Regions from separate parts of the Paraburkholderia sp. BL18I3N2 genome, predicted to be linked through region 3. Evidence: riboswitches for the same ligand, from Rfam matches in the RefSeq annotation. Region 3 holds a riboswitch; each other region holds the start of a gene.
The links. A riboswitch is a leader RNA that binds a small molecule or an ion and turns the genes downstream of it on or off. The one in region 3 is predicted to bind cobalamin.
Positions count from the first base shown of each region.

Region 1: it holds a riboswitch for cobalamin, as region 3 does, so the genes downstream of both, cobG (precorrin-3B synthase) here and B0G75_RS13695 (TonB-dependent receptor domain-containing protein) in region 3, are expected to answer to the same signal.
Region 2: it holds a riboswitch for cobalamin, as region 3 does, so the genes downstream of both, cobW (cobalamin biosynthesis protein CobW) here and B0G75_RS13695 (TonB-dependent receptor domain-containing protein) in region 3, are expected to answer to the same signal.

Region 1 covers NZ_PVNC01000006.1:229,785-235,937, reverse strand. Annotated here, with positions in the region: gene B0G75_RS18815 (cobalt-precorrin-5B (C(1))-methyltransferase) at 1-144, opposite strand, end outside; gene cbiE (precorrin-6y C5,15-methyltransferase (decarboxylating) subunit CbiE) at 191-1,414, opposite strand; cobalamin riboswitch at 1,499-1,678, shown strand; gene cobG (precorrin-3B synthase) at 1,762-3,285, shown strand; gene B0G75_RS18800 (precorrin-8X methylmutase) at 3,278-3,904, shown strand; gene B0G75_RS18795 (precorrin-2 C(20)-methyltransferase) at 3,905-4,636, shown strand; gene cobJ (precorrin-3B C(17)-methyltransferase) at 4,633-6,153, shown strand, end outside.
Region 2 covers NZ_PVNC01000010.1:6,585-12,737, forward strand. Annotated here, with positions in the region: gene cobN (cobaltochelatase subunit CobN) at 1-707, opposite strand, end outside; gene cobW (cobalamin biosynthesis protein CobW) at 714-1,805, opposite strand; cobalamin riboswitch at 1,995-2,288, opposite strand; cobalamin riboswitch at 2,356-2,605, shown strand; gene cobA (uroporphyrinogen-III C-methyltransferase) at 2,844-3,620, shown strand; gene B0G75_RS24195 (cobalamin biosynthesis protein) at 3,617-4,099, shown strand; gene cobO (cob(I)yrinic acid a,c-diamide adenosyltransferase) at 4,096-4,698, shown strand; gene B0G75_RS24205 (cobyrinate a,c-diamide synthase) at 4,702-6,000, shown strand; gene bluB (5,6-dimethylbenzimidazole synthase) at 5,984-6,153, shown strand, end outside.
Region 3 covers NZ_PVNC01000004.1:114,263-120,415, forward strand. Annotated here, with positions in the region: gene lgt (prolipoprotein diacylglyceryl transferase) at 1-331, shown strand, start outside; gene B0G75_RS13670 (SIMPL domain-containing protein) at 434-1,165, opposite strand; gene B0G75_RS13675 (EVE domain-containing protein) at 1,340-1,798, opposite strand; RNA gene ssrS (6S RNA) at 1,906-2,087, opposite strand; gene B0G75_RS13685 (cell division protein ZapA) at 2,219-2,533, opposite strand; gene B0G75_RS13690 (ATPase) at 2,530-2,886, opposite strand; cobalamin riboswitch at 3,095-3,352, shown strand; gene B0G75_RS13695 (TonB-dependent receptor domain-containing protein) at 3,443-5,332, shown strand; gene B0G75_RS13700 (iron ABC transporter permease) at 5,363-6,153, shown strand, end outside.

The DNA of each region.
Region 1 (6,153 bases), on a different contig from region 3:
TTTCGGCAAGACAATCTCCGCGACTTCGCTGGCGACACCCGCGAGCAACAGACGCGCCGCCGCGAGCGACGTCGCGGTGGCGCAACTGCCGGTCGTGTAGCCGCTACGCAGCGGCGCGGGGTGTTCGGGGGTTTCTTCGCGCATCAGGAACTCCGGGCGCTCGCAACGTCAATCATGGCATGGGTTCCGTTCACGCTCGCTCTCCGCCACCGGCCTGCTTCGTCACCTCCAGCAGCGTGATCGGCAACGCCTGCCGCCACGTATCGAAACCGCCAAGCGGTTGCGCGTCCGCCAAGGCGATCCGTGTCAACGTCCCGCCATGCCGCTCGCGCCACAACGTCAGCACCGCCTCGCCTTGCAAAGTGACCGCATTAGCGACCAGCCGCCCACCCTCGCGCAGACCAGCCCAGCAGGCCTCCAGCACGCCCGGCACCGTCACCCCGCCGCCGATGAACACGGCATCCGGCACCGGCAACCCCTGCAGCGCGTCAGGCGCGCGCCCCGCCACGAGTTGCAGCCCCGGCACGCCCAACGCATCGCGATTGTGTTCGATAAAGCGTTGCCGCTCCGCGTGCCCTTCAATCGCAATCGCGCGACAGCTGGAATGCGCGCGCATCCATTCGATGCCGATCGAGCCGCTGCCCGCGCCCACATCCCACAGCAATTCGCCGGGCGTCGGCGCAAGGCGCGCGAGCGTGATCGCACGCACGTCGCGCTTGGTCAACTGGCCGTCGTGACGAAACGCATCGTCAGGCAAACCGCAGGTCAGCGGCAGACGCGGCGCGCCTTCGGTGGCGCGGCAGTCGAGCGCGATCAGGTTGAGCGCGGCCACATCGCCCGCGGACCACTGATCCGCGCGGCCGTCGATGCGCCGCTCCAGTTCGCCGCCCAGGTGCTCCAGCACGCTCATGCGGGTCGCCCCGAAACCGCGCGCGTTCAGCAGCTCGGCGAGCGCTGCGGGCGTGCGCCCGTCCGCGCTCAGCACGAACACGCGCGCGCCGTCGTGCAGATGTGCGTTCAGCGTGGCCAACGGCCGCCCCACCAGCGACGCCGTCGCGACATCCTGCAACGGCCAGCCGAGCCGCGCGGCCGCCAGCGACAGCGACGACGGCGCCGGCAGCACCCGCAGTTCGCCCGCCGGCAATTGCCGCGCGAGCGTAGCGCCTACGCCGAACAGCATCGGGTCGCCGCTCGCCAGCACGCACACGGCGGCGCCGCGCTCGGCCAGCAAGGGTGCGAGATCGAACGGACGCGGCCAGGCGGCACGGCGCGCGGCGAGACGCGCGGGCAGCATCGCCAGATGACGTTCGCCGCCGTACACCACCGACGCTTCCAGCAAAGCGCGCCGCGCGGGCCTCCCCAGACCGGCAAAGCCGTCGTCGCCTATGCCCACCACCGTCAGCCACGCGGGCATGCATCCATCCTCATTCTGTGTCTTCAAATAATGCGCTGTGCCACGCCGGTCAAAGCGTCCAGCCTCGTTGTGCTGTTCGAAAAAAGGCATAATACAGCCGCCGGTGCCCTTCGGGGCCGAAGAGGGAACACAGTGTCGCTGTGGCTGCCCCCGCAACTGTATGCAGCGAGTCCGCCTGCGCTCCACGCCACTGGTTTAACCGGGAAGGCCGCGGCGGACCATGACCTGCCAGCCAGGAGACCTGCCGGCAAGACTGTTCGTGCCAGCCAACATCGGGCGGGGTGTACCGATGCCGCAGCCATGCCCGCCTCACGGCATGCTCGGGCCGTCGCGCGACGCTAAACCCGGTGTCCGTCTTGAATCAAGCTTCGCCTACCTCCGTTTTATCCGACGCGGCCGCCACGCTGCGGCCCTCGGCGTGTCCGGGGTTGCTGCGCATCGTCGCCGCGCGCGACGGCGGGATTTGCCGGATCAAACTGCCCGGCGGCGAATTGAGCGCGGCGCAGGCGCGGGCGATCGCTGACGCTAGCGCGCGGCACGCGGCCGGGGTAGTCGAGTTGACCAATCGCGCGAATGTGCAGGTGCGCGGCGTCAAGCGCGGTGAAGAGGCGGCGTTGATCGCGGCTTTGACCGATGCGGGTCTTGGGCCGATGCCGGCGAACGGCACGGCGAGCCATGCGAACACGACGGCTGCGGAGAACGCTGCGGACGCCGGGGCTGCCAGCGCTGTAGATGCAATAGCGGCCACCGCCGCAGCCGACGACGTCCGCAATGTCATGATCAGCCCCGCAGCCGGGCGCGATCCATGCGCGCTATTCGACACACGCCCGCTGTGCGCCGAACTACTCACCATGCTGCAAAGCGAAACGCGTTTCGCGGCGCTGTCGCCGAAATTCGCGCTGCTGCTGGACGGCGGCGAGCGGCTTGCGAGAGTAGATCATCCGCACGATGTGTGGCTGGCGGCATCGCAAGATGCGGACGGCGTGCGGTTCGTGTTCGGGTTGGCGGGTTGTCCGCCTGTGGGCGCCTATGCCGGCGCTCTCATGCAAAGCCAAGGCACCGGGCCTGGAAAACCGGGCGTGAACCGCACAGGCGCACTAGCCGCGATCCTGCCTTCACAAGTGCCGGCACTGGTTCGCGCGCTGCTCCTCACACTCCTCGACCTCGCCGCCGCCGACGCCACACGCATGCGCCACCTGCTAACCGCGCATACCGTCGACGCGGTACTGCATCACGCCCAGCGATATCTCGACTTCCCGCTGACGCAAAACGCGAAGCTGACCAACTGGCATCGCGGCACACCAGCCGACGCCAATCTCCGTCTTGGCGCCCACGCCCAACGCGTGCCCGGAACCTGGCACGTCGGCGGCCAACCGCCGCTGGGACGCCTCGACGCCGACACGCTGCATGCCCTCGCCACGCTGTCTCAACAGCACGGCAACGCCACGCTTCACCTGACACCCTGGCAAAGCGTGCTACTACCCGACATCGCCACGCCCGCCGTCCCCACCGTGTTGTCCGGCCTGAACGCGCTCGGTCTCGCCTGCGAACCCGCACAAGCGATCACGCACCTGATCGCATGCGCCGGATCGAGCGGCTGCGCGAAGGGCCTCGCCGACACCAAGACCGACGCGTTGCGCCTCGCGGCTCGCCTGCCTGCCGGCGTCGACGTGCATCTGAGCGGCTGCTCGCGCTCGTGCGCCGCCGCGCATTGCGCGCCGTACACGCTGCTGGCCGCGGCGCCCGGCCTCTATGACTTTTATCGACGCGACGGCCAGCCCGGCTTCGGCCACTGCGTCGCGCGCCAACTGACGATCGACCAGGCCGCCGACATGCTCGAACGCCTGGTCCGGAGTGACACCGATGCTTGATTACATTCGCGACGGTCAGGAGATCTATCGCCAATCCTTCGCGACGATCCGCGCGGAGGCTGACTTGTCGCGCATTCCCGCCGACCTCGAAAAACTCGCGGTGCGGGTGATCCACGCGTGCGGTATGGTCGATGTGATCGACGATCTGCAATTTTCCGCAGGCGCGGGCGCGGCGGGCCGCGCGGCGCTCGCGCAAGGCGCGCCGATCCTGTGCGATGCCGGCATGGTCGCGCAAGGCATCACGCGCGCGCGGCTGCCGGCCAACAACGAGGTCATCTGCACGCTAACGCATCCGGACGTGCCGTCGCTCGCCCGCGAACTCGGCAATACCCGCTCGGCGGCGGCGCTCGAATTGTGGCGGCCGCATCTGGCGGGCAGCGTCGTCGTGATCGGCAATGCGCCGACCGCGCTCTTTCATCTGCTCGATATGCTCGACTCCGGCGCTCCAAAACCCGCGTTGATTCTCGGCTTTCCCGTTGGTTTTGTCGGCGCGGCCGAATCGAAAGCGATGCTCGCGGACGACAGCCGCGGCGTGCCCTTCGTGGTGGTGCATGGCCGGCGCGGCGGCAGCGCGATGGCGGCGGCCGCCGTGAATGCGCTGGCCACGGAGGTCGAATAAATGACGGCGCAAGGACGTTTGTTCGGACTCGGCGTCGGCCCCGGCGACCCGGAACTCATCACGCTGAAGGCGCTGCGCTTGCTGAAGGCGTCGCCGGTGGTCGCATACTTCGTTGCCAAGGGCAAGAAGGGCAACGCGTTCAGCATCATCGAAGCGCATTTGCACGATGCCCAGCAGCATCTGCCGCTCGTTTATCCCGTCACCACCGAAGCGCTCGAACCGCCGCTTTCGTATGAAGCGATCATTGCCGACTTCTACGACACCGCCGCGCAAGTCGTCGCCGCGCATCTCGATGCGGGCCGTGACGTCGCCGTGATCTGCGAAGGCGATCCGTTCTTCTACGGCTCGTACATGTATCTGCACGACCGGCTCGCGGCGCGCTACGAAAGCGAAGTGGTGCCGGGCGTGTGCTCGATGCTCGGCGGCGCGGCCGTACTCGGCGCGCCGCTGGTGTATCGCAATCAGAGCCTCTCGGTGCTCTCGGGCGTGTTGCCCGAAGACGAATTGCGCCGCCGTCTCGCCGATGCCGACGCCGCCGTCGTGATGAAACTCGGCCGCAACTTCGACAAGGTGCGGCGCGTGCTCGGCGAACTCGGTCTCGCGGGCCGCGCGCTCTACGTCGAACGCGCAACGATGGGCAATCAGCGCATCGTGCCGCTCGCCGAAGTCGATCCGATGGCGTCGCCGTATTTTTCGCTGCTGGTGGTGCCGGGGGAAAAATGGCAAGGATGAGCGCACCCGCGATCGTGATTCTCGGCGCGGGCGCATTGGCGACGGCGCGGCGCGTTCAGGCGCTGTACGCGGGCAGCCAGGTGCATGCGTTGCAGGGACGCGTCGAGGCGGACGTGTCGTACAGCGAACTCGGCGCGCATCTGCGGGAACTGTATGCACGCGGCACGCCGATCGTCGCGTTGTGCGCGGCGGGCATCGTGATTCGCTGTCTGGCTCCGTCGTTGTCGAACAAGGGCGTCGAGCCGCCGGTGCTGGCTGTCGCCGAGGATGGCAGCGCGGTCGTGCCGCTGCTCGGCGGTCTTGCCGGCGTCAACCTGATGGCGCGCGAGATTGCCGCGCTGCTGGCCGTGCCGCCGGCCATCACGACAAGCGGCGAACTGCGTTTCGGCACCTGCGTGCTGAATCCGCCCGAGGGCTACACGCTCGCCGATCTCGGCCAAGGCAAGCGCTTCGTGTCGGATATGCTGGCCGGCGAGAGCACGCGCATCGAAGGCGAAGCGCCGTGGCTCGATGACGCGCAACTGCCCCGCTCCGACTCGGCGCGTCTCGCGATCCGCGTTACGCCGCGGGCATGGGACGGACGCGACGATGAACTGGTGATTCATCCACGCAGCGTGGTTGCTGCAGTGACGGCCGTGGATGGCGAGATCGTGACGCGCGTGCGCAACGCCTTGGATGCGCAGGGGCTCGCGCCGCTGTCGCTCGCGGCATTGCTCGCCTCGTCTGAATGCATGGCCAACCCGGCGCTTGCCGAGGCCGCGGCGCACCTGAAGGTGCCGTTGCGTTTCGCACTACCAGGTCCAGAAGATGGCGAGCCGCCGGCCAATCTGCTGCATGCCGCGCTGCGCATCCCCTACGAGACGCTGCACAACGATGCGGCGGCAGGCGTCGCGCTTGCCTTGGCGCCGCTCGCCATAGATCCCGACACGATCGGCCGCGCGCGTGGCCGTCTGACCGTGATCGGCCTCGGCCCTGGCAGCGCCGATCTGATGGTGCCGGCCGCACGCACGGCGCTCGACGGAGCCACCGATATTCTCGGCTACGACACCTACGTGAAAATGGCCGGCCCGTTGCGCGCCGACCAGCGCGTGCACGGCACGGACAATCGCGAGGAAATACAACGCGCGCGGCATGCGTTCGAACTGGCGAGCGAGGGACGTTCCGTGGTGATGGTGTCGTCGGGCGATCCGGGGGTATTCGCGATGGCGGCGGCTGTGCTCGAGGCGCTGGAGTCGTCGGATAACGCGGACTGGGTTGCGGTCGAACTGACGATCTTGCCGGGTGTGTCGGCGGCGATGGCGACGGCGGCGCAGGCGGGTGCGCCGTTGGGCCATGACTTCTGCATGCTGTCGCTGTCCGACAATCTGAAGCCTTGGGCGATCATCGAAAAGCGTCTGCGGCATGCGGCCGAAGCGGATCTGGTGATGGCGTTCTATAACCCGATTTCGCGTGCACGGCCTTGGCAGTTGGATAAGGCGCTGGATATCGTGCGGGAGTGTCGCGCCGCACAGACCCAG
Region 2 (6,153 bases), on a different contig from region 3:
AGCGGATTCAGACCTTGCGATTCGAGTGCGTCGATCAGCGCGTCGAACACCGCCGTGTTGGCGGCCTGCAGATGCGCCTTGTAGAACAGGATCGCCGCGACCGGCGCTCCCTGTTTCCAGCGCGACTGCCAGTCGGCCATGGTCGGCATATCGCGCTCGGGATGGTAGAGCGTTGCGGCGGGCAACGCGCGCGGCGGCGCAGGTTCGCGCCCCCAGCCGAAGGCGCGATGCGCAATACAACGCAGAAACGCCTCGGCATTTTGCGGGCCGCCTTCACGCAGATAGCGCCACAGTTGATGGCACAGATCCGCACTCGCGGTGCTGCGCGCGAGCAGGTTCGGATCTTCCTGCAGATCGCCGGAGAACATGGCGAGCGTCTGCTGCTTGCGCTCGGCGAGCGCCACTACCTGCTCGATGCCGTAAGGCCAATACGCCTCGCCGCCGAGGTGATCGACCACCACCACGCGTGCGTGCTGCAAGACGTCTTCGAGATAAAAATCCACCGACGCCGGTTGCCGCAAGTACGTGACGTTCGCGAGCCGCACGCTCGGGAAGCCTTCACCCAGGCGCGGAAACACACTCGCGAGCAGCGAAAGCGTGGTGTCGGCGGAGCTGAGCACCACGATATCCGCGGGCTGCTGATCGATCCGGATCACGCCTTGCGTGTCGTCGACGAAACCGCCCGGCGTGGTGCGCAGCAGATGCATATGCGCTTACGCCTGTTGCGTTTCGGCGCTCGACCGCACGCCGAGCGCCGCGTCGAACGCACGCTGCAACGCGGGCTGATCGAGGTCTTCACCGATCAGCACGAAGCGGCTCGGGCCGCTTTCGCCGGGTTGCCAGCGTCGATCGAAATAGCTGTCGAAGCGGCGCCCAACGCCTTGAATCACCAGACGCATCGCCGCGCCCGGCAGCGCCGCAAAACCTTTGACGCGATAGATCGTGTTGGTTTCGACCAGCTGTTGCAACGCGGCGATCACCGCCTCCCGCGACGACGCGTTCGCCTGCACGACCACCGAGTCGAATTCGTCGTGATGGTGGTCGGCGTCGTCGGCCGAACCGTGGTGATCGTGGCGCAAGTGGATCGTGTCTTCCGACGCCGCTTCGAGGCCGAGCAACGTATGCAGATCGAGCTGGCCCATGTGCGCGCGAACGATTTTCACTTGCGGCGGAATTTCTTCGCGGATCGAAACTTCAACCGCGCTTTGCTGCGCGTCGTCGAGCAAATCCGTTTTGTTCAGAATCACCAGATCGGCCGCCGACAACTGATCTTCGAACAATTCGTGCAACGGCGACTCGTGATCGAGATTCGGATCGGCCTTGCGTTGCGCATCCACGGCGACCGGATTGTCCGCAAACTGACCGCTTGCCGCGGCCGGGCCGTCCACCACGGTGACCACGGCATCCACGGTGAAACTGTTCTTGATCTGCGGCCAGTTGAACGCCTGCACCAGCGGCTTCGGCAACGCGAGGCCCGAGGTCTCGATCAACACGTGATCGATCTGCTCGCGGCGCTCCACGAGCTTTTCCATCACCGGGAAAAACTCTTCCTGCACGGTGCAGCACAGGCAGCCGTTCGCGAGTTCATACAGTTGGCCTTCGGTCTCGACACCGTTTTCATCGCAACCGATGCCGCAACCCTTGAGAATTTCCCCGTCAATGCCGAGCTCGCCGAATTCGTTGACGATCACCGCGATGCGCTTGCCGCCCGCATGCTGAAGAATATGCCGCAGCAGCGTGGTCTTGCCGCTGCCGAGAAAGCCCGTAACGATGGTGACGGGGATCTTGCGCATTTGAGTTTGCATCGTGAGTCCATCCGTAGGAGTTGCACGTTGCACGCCGGCGTGTTTTTCAGCTTATGCCGGGGCAAACGGAGCGCACGCCCGGTCAGCCACGACAATATCGAAACACGGGGACGAACGACGGCGTTGCCGCGACAACAGAAAACAGAAAGCGGGAGTGAGGTCATGAACGCAGCGCCGCATCCCCGCGGCGTTCGTCCTTCGTTATCTGGCCGGTATCCGGGCTGGCGAAAGCGCCGCTTCCCCTTCCCGGGCGAGTGATTTCTCGCCCAGTGGTGATATGCCGACGCGGCCTTGCGCGTGGACATCGAAGCCGGCTCCGCGGTGCCGATCGACTGCGTTTAATGCTGCAGTCAGCACCACATTTCGCTTACCGTTGCGGGGGCAGCACAGGTTGACCCGATCCATGGCAGGTGGGCACCCTGTTTCCCGTTTAACTGCGTGCGCACGAGCGCGCACACGAGCACCAAAGTGCGTGCGAGTGTAGGCCCGCAGCCGGGTGCCGTCAAGGAAACGCAAGCCGCAAGCGCTTATCGGGCGGGGCGCCATGTGCTATCGTATGCGCGCGTTTGGTGCCCGCACATGCATTCGCGTGTGCAGTTAAACGGGAAACAGGCAGCGCTCAGAGCGCCCAACCTGTGCTGTCCCCGCAACGGTAAGCGACCTGCGGCGCGATGTTGAATCGACTTGCGCCGCGCATGCGTTTTTTAAGCCACTGTCCGGCAATTCCAGCGAATGCGGACGGGAAGGCAAAGCGCGTGAGGCCGCCAGCCCGGATACCGGCCAGACGCGGAGGCGGCGAACCTCAGGGCATCATCGCGCCGCCGGCCGCCGGAATCCGCGAGGGACGGATGTGAAGGCGCTGAAGCACGACGCAGTGTGTCCGTGTAGGCGAGTTTCGTGTGAAATTCGCTACGAGCCACACATTGCGCCGTGCCTGAATCCGTAGCATTGCATGACCCCAAAGTCCGCCGCCTGGCGACCCTTCGCGTTTTACCCCTTCCCGCTTGTCACGACATGGCGCCCGCCATGCACGCCGCGATGACCCGCGCCTGGCTGATCGGCGCCGGCCCCGGCGACGTCGAACTCATGACCATCAAGGCCACCCGCGCATTGGCGCAAGCCGATGTCGTGCTGGTCGACGATCTAGTGAATCCCGAGGTGCTGCAATTCGCGCGCGCCGACGCGCTGGTCGTCTACGTGGGCAAACGCGGCGGTCATCCGTCCACACCGCAGGAAGGCATCGTCGCGCAGATGCTCGAACATGTGCGGGCCGGGCGTAGCGTCGCGCGTTTGAAAGGCGGCGATCCGTTCGTATTCGGCCGTGGCGGCGAAGAACAGCAGGCGCTGCACGCGGCGGGTATCGAGGTGGAAGTCATCAACGGCATCACGGCCGGGATTGCGGCGCCCGCGGCGATCGGGATTCCGGTCACGCATCGCGATCACGCGCAGGGTGTGGTGTTCGTCACAGGGCACGGCGCGGGCAGCGGCGAGCCGGACTGGGCCGCGCTCGTGGCCACGCGCATGACGCTCGTGATCTATATGGGCATGCGGCGGCTCAACGATATCGTCGGCGCGCTGCTCGCGGCCGGCATGAGCGCCGACACGCCGTGCGCGGCGATCGAATCGGCCACGCGCCCCGAGCAACGCCATGCGCTCGCGCGGCTCGGTGAATTCGCCGACACCGTCGCGCGTGCCGGACTCGGCTCGCCGGCGATCGTGGTGATCGGCGGGGTGGCGTCGCTCGCATTGGCGCGTGAGGCGGCGCATGCGGAACTCGCCGCGACACCGCGCACGGACGGAACGGATACGCGATGAAAACGCTGAGCGTCGGCATCGGCTGCCGTTTGCACAGCCGGGCTGAGCAGATCGAAGCCGCTGTGCGCGCCGCGCTCGGCGCGCATTCGTTCGACGAAATCCGTACCGTCGCCTCGCTCGATACCAAAGCCCGCGAAGCGGGCCTGCTCGAATTCTGCGCGCGGCATGCGCTGCCGCTGACATTCTTCAGCCTTGAACAGATCGCGGCGATGCCCGTCGCGGTGCCTTCGGCGGCAGCGCGCGAGCACCTCGGCGTGGACGGCGTCTGCGAGCCGTGCGCGCTGCTTGGCGCGGCGGCCGACGCCGGGGCCGGGCTCGGTGAATCTGTCATAGGCAATGCGCCGCGCGCCACCCTCCTCGTGCGCAAAACCGCTTATGCAGGCGTGACCGTGGCGATCGCCTCGACCACGGCTCACGCCGCTCATGCCGCTCACGCCAAACACTCAGACGACGACACACAGAAACAGGACCTGCCATGAAGACCGACCCCGAATCGCATCAACGCATGACCGAGCGCCGCCGCGAGGGCCACGAGAAAAAACAGGCCAACGCCACCGTCGAAAAAGGCCTGCTGATCGTCAACACCGGCACGGGCAAAGGCAAAACCACCGCTGCGTTCGGCATGGCCGTGCGTGTGCTCGGCCACGGCATGCGTCTCGGCGTCGTGCAGTTCATCAAAGGCGCGCTGCACACTTCTGAGCGCGACTTTCTCGGTGCGATCGCCAACTGCGATTTCGTCACGATGGGCGACGGCTACACCTGGAACACGCAGAACCGCGACGCCGACATCGCGACCGCGCGCAAAGGCTGGGACGAAGCGCGCCGCATGATCGAAAGCGGCGAGTACCAGATGGTGATCCTCGACGAGTTGAACACGGTGCTCAAGTACGAATACCTGCCGCTCGACGAAGTGCTGTCGGTAATCAACGCGCGCGCGCCGATGTTGCACGTGGTGGTGACCGGCCGTCACGCGCCGGATGCATTGATCGAAGCCGCCGACCTCGTCACCGAAATGCGCATCGTCAAGCATCCGTATCGCGAGCAAGGCGTGAAAGCGCAGCGCGGCGTGGAGTTCTGAGCGATGGCCGCGTGCCCCGCCCTGTTCATCAGCGCGCCCGCCTCGGGTCAAGGCAAGACCACGATCACGGCGGGTCTCGCGCGCTACCATCGGCGGCTGGGGCGACGCGTGCGCGTCTTCAAGACCGGACCAGACTTTCTCGACCCGATGATTCTGGCGCGCGCCAGCGGCGCGCCGGTCCTCTCGCTCGATCTATGGATGGTGGGCGAAGCCGCCTGCCGCACGCTGCTCGCGCAAGCGGCCGCCGAGGCCGACCTGATCCTGATCGAAGGCGTGATGGGTCTGTTCGACGGCACGCCGAGCAGCGCCGATCTCGCCACCACGTTCGGCGTGCCGGTGCTCGCGGTGATTTCGGCGAAGGCGATGGCGCAGACCTTCGGCGCGGTTGCTTTCGGTCTCGCGCGATTCCGGCCGCAGGTGCCGTTTTACGGCGTGCTCGCCAATCGCGTCGGCTCCGCGCGGCATGCGCAGATGCTCGAAGAAGCGTTGCCGCCGGAATTGCGCTGGTGCGGACACATCGCCGCCAGCGATGAAATGACGCTGCCCGATCGTCACCTCGGCTTGCATCAGGCAGACGAAATCGACGACCTCGACGCGCGCCTCGATCACGCCGCTGACACTTTAGGCCGCACCGCGCTCGGCGAATTACCACTGCCTGTCGAGTTCGGCGCGCCCACACCCGAGGTCCTGCCGCGCCTGCTGGACGGCAAGACGATTGCCATTGCGCGCGACGCCGCGTTCTCGTTCATCTATCCGGCCAACCTCGCGCTGTTGGAAGCACTCGGCGCGCAGCTCGCCTTCTTCTCGCCGCTCGCGGGCGAGGCACTGCCCGAACACGCCGACGCTTTGTATCTTCCAGGCGGCTATCCAGAACTGCACGCCGCCGTGCTTGCGAACAACACCCGCAGCGCCGCAAGCGTTCACGCGCACGCGGCTGCCGGCAAACCGCTCGTCGCCGAATGCGGCGGCATGCTCTATCTGCTAGACCAACTCACCGACACGCGCGGCGTGACCACGCCGATGCTCGGCCTGCTGCCCGGCCACGCGACCATGCAAACGCGCTTCACCGCGCTCGGCATGCAACAGATCGACAGCCTGCACGGGCCGATGACCGGCCACACGTTTCACTACTCGAAGCTGAACACTTCGCTCACGCCGCTGCGCTCGGCCACAAGGCCGCAGGGCGACGCACCCGGCGAGGCCATTTATCGCGCCGGCTCGATCGTGGCGACTTACATGCACGCTTATTGGCCCTCCAACCCGGCCTTCACGGCCGCCCTGTTCCATGGCGAAGCCTTTTAACGATTCCGAGCGCGACGCCGTCTACCGCGCGATTTACGAACGCCGCGACATGCGCCATTTCTTGCGCGATCCAGTCGATCCGGCCGTGTTGCAGCGCCTGCTCGACGCGGCGCATCACGCGCCGAGCGTCGGCTTCATGCAGCCGTGGCGGAT
Region 3 (6,153 bases):
ATTCGCGCAATATCACATGCTGCCGCGCCATCCGTCGGAGCTGTATGAAATCGCGCTGGAAGGCGTCGCGCTGTTCTTCGTGCTGTTCTTCTTCTCGCGCAAGCCAAAGCCAATGGGCGCGATTTCGGCCGTGTTTCTGATCGGCTACGGCCTCGCGCGCTTCACGGTCGAATTCGCGCGCGAGCCGGACGACTTCCTTGGCTTGCTGGCCATGGGCCTGTCCATGGGCCAGTGGCTGTCGCTTCCGATGATCCTCGTCGGTATCGGGCTGCTCGTGTGGTCCTATCGCCGTGCTCGCCATGAACCGGCTCAAGCGGTCGGCGTCAACTGATTGCCACGGTTTATCGGAGCGAGTGCTCTAATGAGAAAAGCCACGGCATGCCGTGGCTTTTCTTTGACTGCTTCGGCGCAGTCCTTCTCACGCAAGAACGCGTTACTTCATCTGCACCGAGCCCGACACGTTGACGGTCACCGTCGACGTGCCGCCTTCGATCGGTACCGGCGCCGAGGACTTTGCGTCGGCGCCCATGGCGCGCGCGCTCATCATCATCACCGGGCGCGGCATCACGCCGTTGTGGCCGACGTTGACCTCGCGAATCGAATAACCGCTGTAGCCGAACGCCTGCGCGGACGAAGCGGCCTGCTCGCGGAACGACCTGATCGCTTCGCCGGTGAGCTTCTGCTCGGCCGCGCGCTGCGCTTCTGGCGAGAGCGAGAACTGCACGTTGCCGACCTGCATGATCGATGCCATTTGACCCGCGAGCTTCGACACCGCGGCGAAGTCGTGCGATTCGAGCACGATCTCCGTGCGGCCGCGCCATGCGGAAATACGCCCGTCACGATCGGTGGACGGATAGATCGAGAACGAGCCCGTGCGCGCCGTCACGCCGTTCACACCCTTGGCTTTTTGCAGCGCCGAATCGGCGCGCTGGTTCAGCGTTGACGTGAGCGCCGACGGATCGCTCGCTTCCTGCTCGTAGAACAGCGTGATATCGACGACGTCTTGCGGCACTTCCGCGCTGGCCTGCGCGTTCAGCGACAGCACGCCGGCCGGCTGATATTGGCCGGTGCTTTGCGCGCGTGCCATAGCCGGCGTGAGTGCGAGCGCGGCGGGCGCGGCGCAGACGAGAGCGAAAGCGAGTGCACGTGCGGTGTTTTTCGTCATTGTTGTACTCCTTGCTTGAACAGGTTGTGCACGATTGAGGCAAACGCCGCGCCGTGGCATGACGTTTGCGAGATCGTTAGGCGCTTGTAACCTGAGCTTGGTTCCCCGGTTTGATGTCGCTTTAACGTTTGCGCGTGTATGAATGCACGCCGCGCATCCATAAGGCAAGCACGATCAAGCGAGCCGCCTGGTGATGAAGCGCCATTCGGCTTCGGTCACCGGTGTGATCGACAGGCGGTTGCCCTTGGCGAGCACGCGCATGTCAGCGAGTTCGTCATGCTCGCGTAACGCGGCGAGCGGAATCAGCGGGATCTTCTTCTTGAACACCACGTCGACGAGCACCCAGCGCGGTGTTTCCTGCGACGACTTCGCGTCGTAGTAGGGGCTCTTCTTGTCGAACTGCGTGGGATCCGGATACGCGGTGGACGATACCTCCGCAATACCCGCGATGCCGGGCTCAGGACAGCTCGAGTGATAGAACAGCACACCGTCGCCGACCTGCATCATGTCGCGCATGAAGTTGCGCGCCTGATAGTTGCGCACGCCGGTCCACGGCAACGTGCGATGCGGTGCATTGGCGAGATGGTCGATGCTTGCTTCGTCCGGTTCGGACTTCATTAGCCAGTAGCGCATGAATCGAATTGAACGTTAAGGGGTTGAAGATGCGGGAGAAATCGGCGAACAAAAAACAGCGCCCAAAGAAAAACGGCACCGAACCGAAGTCCGATGCCGTTCTAAATAAGGTCCCCGCCTTAGCCGCTAGGCCGGCATCCTGAACCGGGGGTTCAGAATTGGTCGCAGTTAGCAACACTTCGGGTACATCAGACAGAGTGACGCGCACACCCGTGCTACAAATTTCCGCAACCGTGCACATGGCATTGGTTCAAGGAATATATGACCTTGGCGAACCAGGCAGGGAAGCTAAACCGATGAAGCTGAAACCAACTACCGATTGAACTCAAACGTTTGCTGAATCTTGCACACCTTGTGCTCACACATTCCGTTTGAATCCGCCGCCGATCTCAGGACCGGCAGCACGATAACACACGAAGCTTATTGCATGCTGTACTGCTCAATCACAGTACCTAGTTGTTCGTTCATTTGATGCATTGTACGCCGGATTTCCTCAGCGGGAAATGCTTCTCCGTGTCTCACGCTCGATTGCAATCGAAGCAGTTCCGATGCCAGCGACAGCGCAGCCATGACAGCAATGCGATCCGTGCCGCGCACGTTGCTGTTATTGCGGATCTTCGACATTTCGGCGTCGACGCGTGCGACCGCTTCGAGCAGCGCCGCTTCCGTTTCCGGTGAGCAGGCGAGGCGATAGGGCACGCCGAGAATCGATACTTCGATCTGCTTGGTGGTCATGCATTTTCTCCGTGGCGGGTCACGTCGCTCTCGGCTTCGGCTACTTGCTGAGCGGGCTCGAGCAGATCGAGCTGGTTGTCCGGCTCACTATGCGCGCGGGCACGTGGCAGCTTCTCGAGGATCGCATTCAGGCGCACTTGTGCGTCGTCGATCTTTGCCGAAAGCGCGTCGCGTTCCGCCTGCAGCGCGTTACGTTCCTCGCGCAGCATTGCAAGTTCCGTGCGCGTGGCTTCGGCATCGGCGCGCGATTGCGCGAGTTGCTCTTCGAGCGCGAGTCGCGCTTCATTGTGGCGCTGGCTGATCGCGATCAGCTTGCCGATATTTTGTGAAAGTGTTTCGAGTTCGGTGAGCATCTGCTGCGTCCTCTAAAGACATCGCATTTTAGCGCGGAATGTCGCAGGTTCCGACAATTGTCTCGTTTCGAGACGTAACAACATCGCTTTGTGCAGGCTTTTTATCGACCATATGATGAAAAAGTACCCACGCGTCGGACAATAGCCTGCACTTAACAGAACACATGGCCTGCGGTTTCACCATTCTTGACGGACTCCGAGGCCGCTCCTAAACTGCCCGCACTCTGGTGCCCGCGTGCGCTTTTCAACGGCGCACGCAGTTAAACGGGAAGCAGGGCGCGCGATTCAACCGAACGGGCCAACCTGCGCTGCCCCCGCAACGGTAAGCGACCGCATTCGTCATGCAAGTCGATCCTGATCGCGTGTTGGAAGTTCAACTCGCGAGTGTGCCACTGCGCGTCTCGCGTGGGAAGGCGGGATCGATGTGTCGCCAGCCCGGATACCGGCCAGAGGGAGAGGCACGTCACGCGTGAAAATGTTAAATACGCGGACGCCTCGTTACGCATCGGCCTGCGGGGAAGCGGGCCGCGCACGCTATCCACAGGACTTTCATCCCATGCTGTCCCCCATCGCCCGCGCGGCGCTGCTCGCCTTTGCGAGCCTGCCGACCGTCGTGCATGCGCAAGCTGCGTCTTCAACTTCATCTTCTTCCGCGCTCGATTCATCGCGTGCGGAGCCGTCTGCGGCGGTGCTGTCGCCCGTGGTGGTGACCGCGGATCGCGCGCCGCAAGCACTTGCCGACACGATCCCGCAGACGTCCCTGTTCGATCAGCAGGATATCGCCGACACCACCGCGACCGATTTGCCCGGCCTCCTGCAACTCGCACCCGGCGCGCAGATCTCGCGCACAGGCGGTCCTGGTTCGACAGCCAGTCTCTCTTTGCGCGGCGCGTCGTCGACGCAATCGCTGCTGCTGATCGACGGCGTGCGCGTCGACTCGGTGAGCCTGGGTGCCCCGCAACTCGCGCAGATCCCGCTCGACCAGATCGATCACGTCGAGGTGGTGAACGGCAACGTGTCGGCGTTATACGGCTCGGCCGCGATCGGCGGCGTGGTGCAGGTGTTCACGAAAGACGGCGGCGACCATCCGCCGCGTTTCAATTTTTCGCTCGGCTACGGCAGCTATCACACGCACACGCAGCAGGCGGGCGCGAACGGCGCATTGGATAAAGACGGCAACACGACCTTCAGCATTTCGCTCGCGCGTTCGAAGGACGACGGCTTTTCGTCGCTGAACACGAAGGAGGCCCCCAACGCCAATCCGAATGCGAACGGCTATCTGAACGAGAGCATCTCGGCCTCGCTGCGTCACAAGTTCAGCGACAGATGGGACGCAGGCGTCAGCTACTTCCAGTCGAACGGCAACAACAGCTACGACAATGCGTACGGCCTGCCGACCGATCTGAACAACCTGTATAGCAAGGTGCGCCAGGTCTCCGTGTTCGCGAACGGCAAGCTGACGGACTGGTGGACCACGCACTTTATCGTCGCCGAGGGCGACGACCGCAGCGTGTCGAACACCAACGGCACGTACAACGGGCGCTTCGATACCGACAATCGCCAGTACACATGGCAGAACGATTTCGCGCTGGCCGCGCAGCAGAAACTGCAGATCGGCTATGAGCATCTCGACCAGAGCCTCGACTCGGACACGTTCGCGGCGCCGGATCGTCATGTGGATTCGGGCTTCGTCGGCTATACGGGGCGCTTTGGACGCAACCAGATTCAGGCCAACGTGCGGCGCGACCAGTATTCCGATTTCGGCGGAGCGAACAGTTACTATCTCGGCTACGGCTTCGACATCACCGGCCATTGGAAGGTGAGCGCAAGCTATTCGGATTCGTTTCGCGCGCCGAGCTTCGACGATCTGTACTATCCGTTCAGCGGCAATCCGTCTATCCAGCCGGAGCGCAGCCATTCGATCGAAGCCGCGCTGCAGTACGCATCGAATGCGCTCGGCGTGATGCGTCTGACTGCATTCCAGACGCGCTATTCGAATCTGATCGACTATGAGCAGGTGACGCCCGGCATCTATCTGGCCGAGAACGTCGGGCATGCGAAGGTGCAAGGACTCGAAGGATCGTGGAGCGGCCATGTCGGCAAGACGGACGTGCGCGTTTCCGTGACGCTGCAGAATCCCGTCGATCTCGACAACGATGCCGACCTCGTGCGGCGCGCCCGGCGCTTCGGCGCGCTGACGGTGAACCGCAGCATCGCCGGGTGGCGGGTGGGCGGCGAGTGGATCGTGAGCGGCCCGAGCAATGACAGCAGCGGCAAACTGGGCGGCTATGGCGTGGTGAATCTGTCGGCGCGCTACAACATCACGAAAGCATGGTACGTGGCCGCGCAAATCCAGAATCTGTTGGACAAGGACTATGAAACGGCCTACTCGTATAACTCGCCACGGCGCGGTGCGTATCTCACGGTCGGTTGGCAGCAGCAATGATGGTTACACCTCCTCGTTGAGTTCGCGCGGATGAATCGCCCTTCGAGTTCGATGCCCGCCACTCTGCGCGTGATGAGCGCGAAGCGCGCGGCCGCGATCTGGCTGGCGCTCGCGGGAATCGCGCTGGCGGTGTTGATGGCGTCGCTCGCGCTCGGCAGCGTAACGCTCGCGCCGATGCGCGTGCTGGCGGCGCTGATGCCGTCGCATGCGCCGGCTTCAAGTTCGTCCGACCTGGCCGCCGAGATCGTCCGCACGCTGCGTTTGCCGCGAGCGGCGGCGGGCTTCGCCTGCGGCGCGTTGCTCGCGTTGGCCGGCGCGTTACTGCAAGTGCTGCTGCGCAATCCGCTGGCCGAGCCCTACGTATTGGGCGTATCGGGCGGTGCGGCGAGCTTCGCGCTGGTCGCGATGATCGCCGGCTGCGCATGGTGGATCGTCGACGCGAGCGCATTCGCCGGCGCGTTCGTGTCGATCCTGCTGGTACTAGGCCTCGCGCGCCGCGAGTTGTGGCGCGGCGAGCCGCAGGACACCTCGCCGCGTTTGCTGCTGACCGGCGCGGTGATCGCGGCGGGCTGGGGCGCGCTCATTACTTTGCTGCTCAACCTCGCGCCGGACAACCGCTTGCGCGGCATGCTGTTCTGGCTGACCGGCGACCTCAACGGCGGCGCGATGCCGTGGACGGCGCTCGCCGCGCTCGTCATCGTGCTGGTGGCGATCGTGCCCGCCGCGCCGCGTCTGAATGTGCTGCTGCGTGGCGACGCCGCCGCGCAGGCGTTAGGCGTCGCGGTGATGCCGCTGCGTCTGCGGGTGTATCTGGTGGCCTC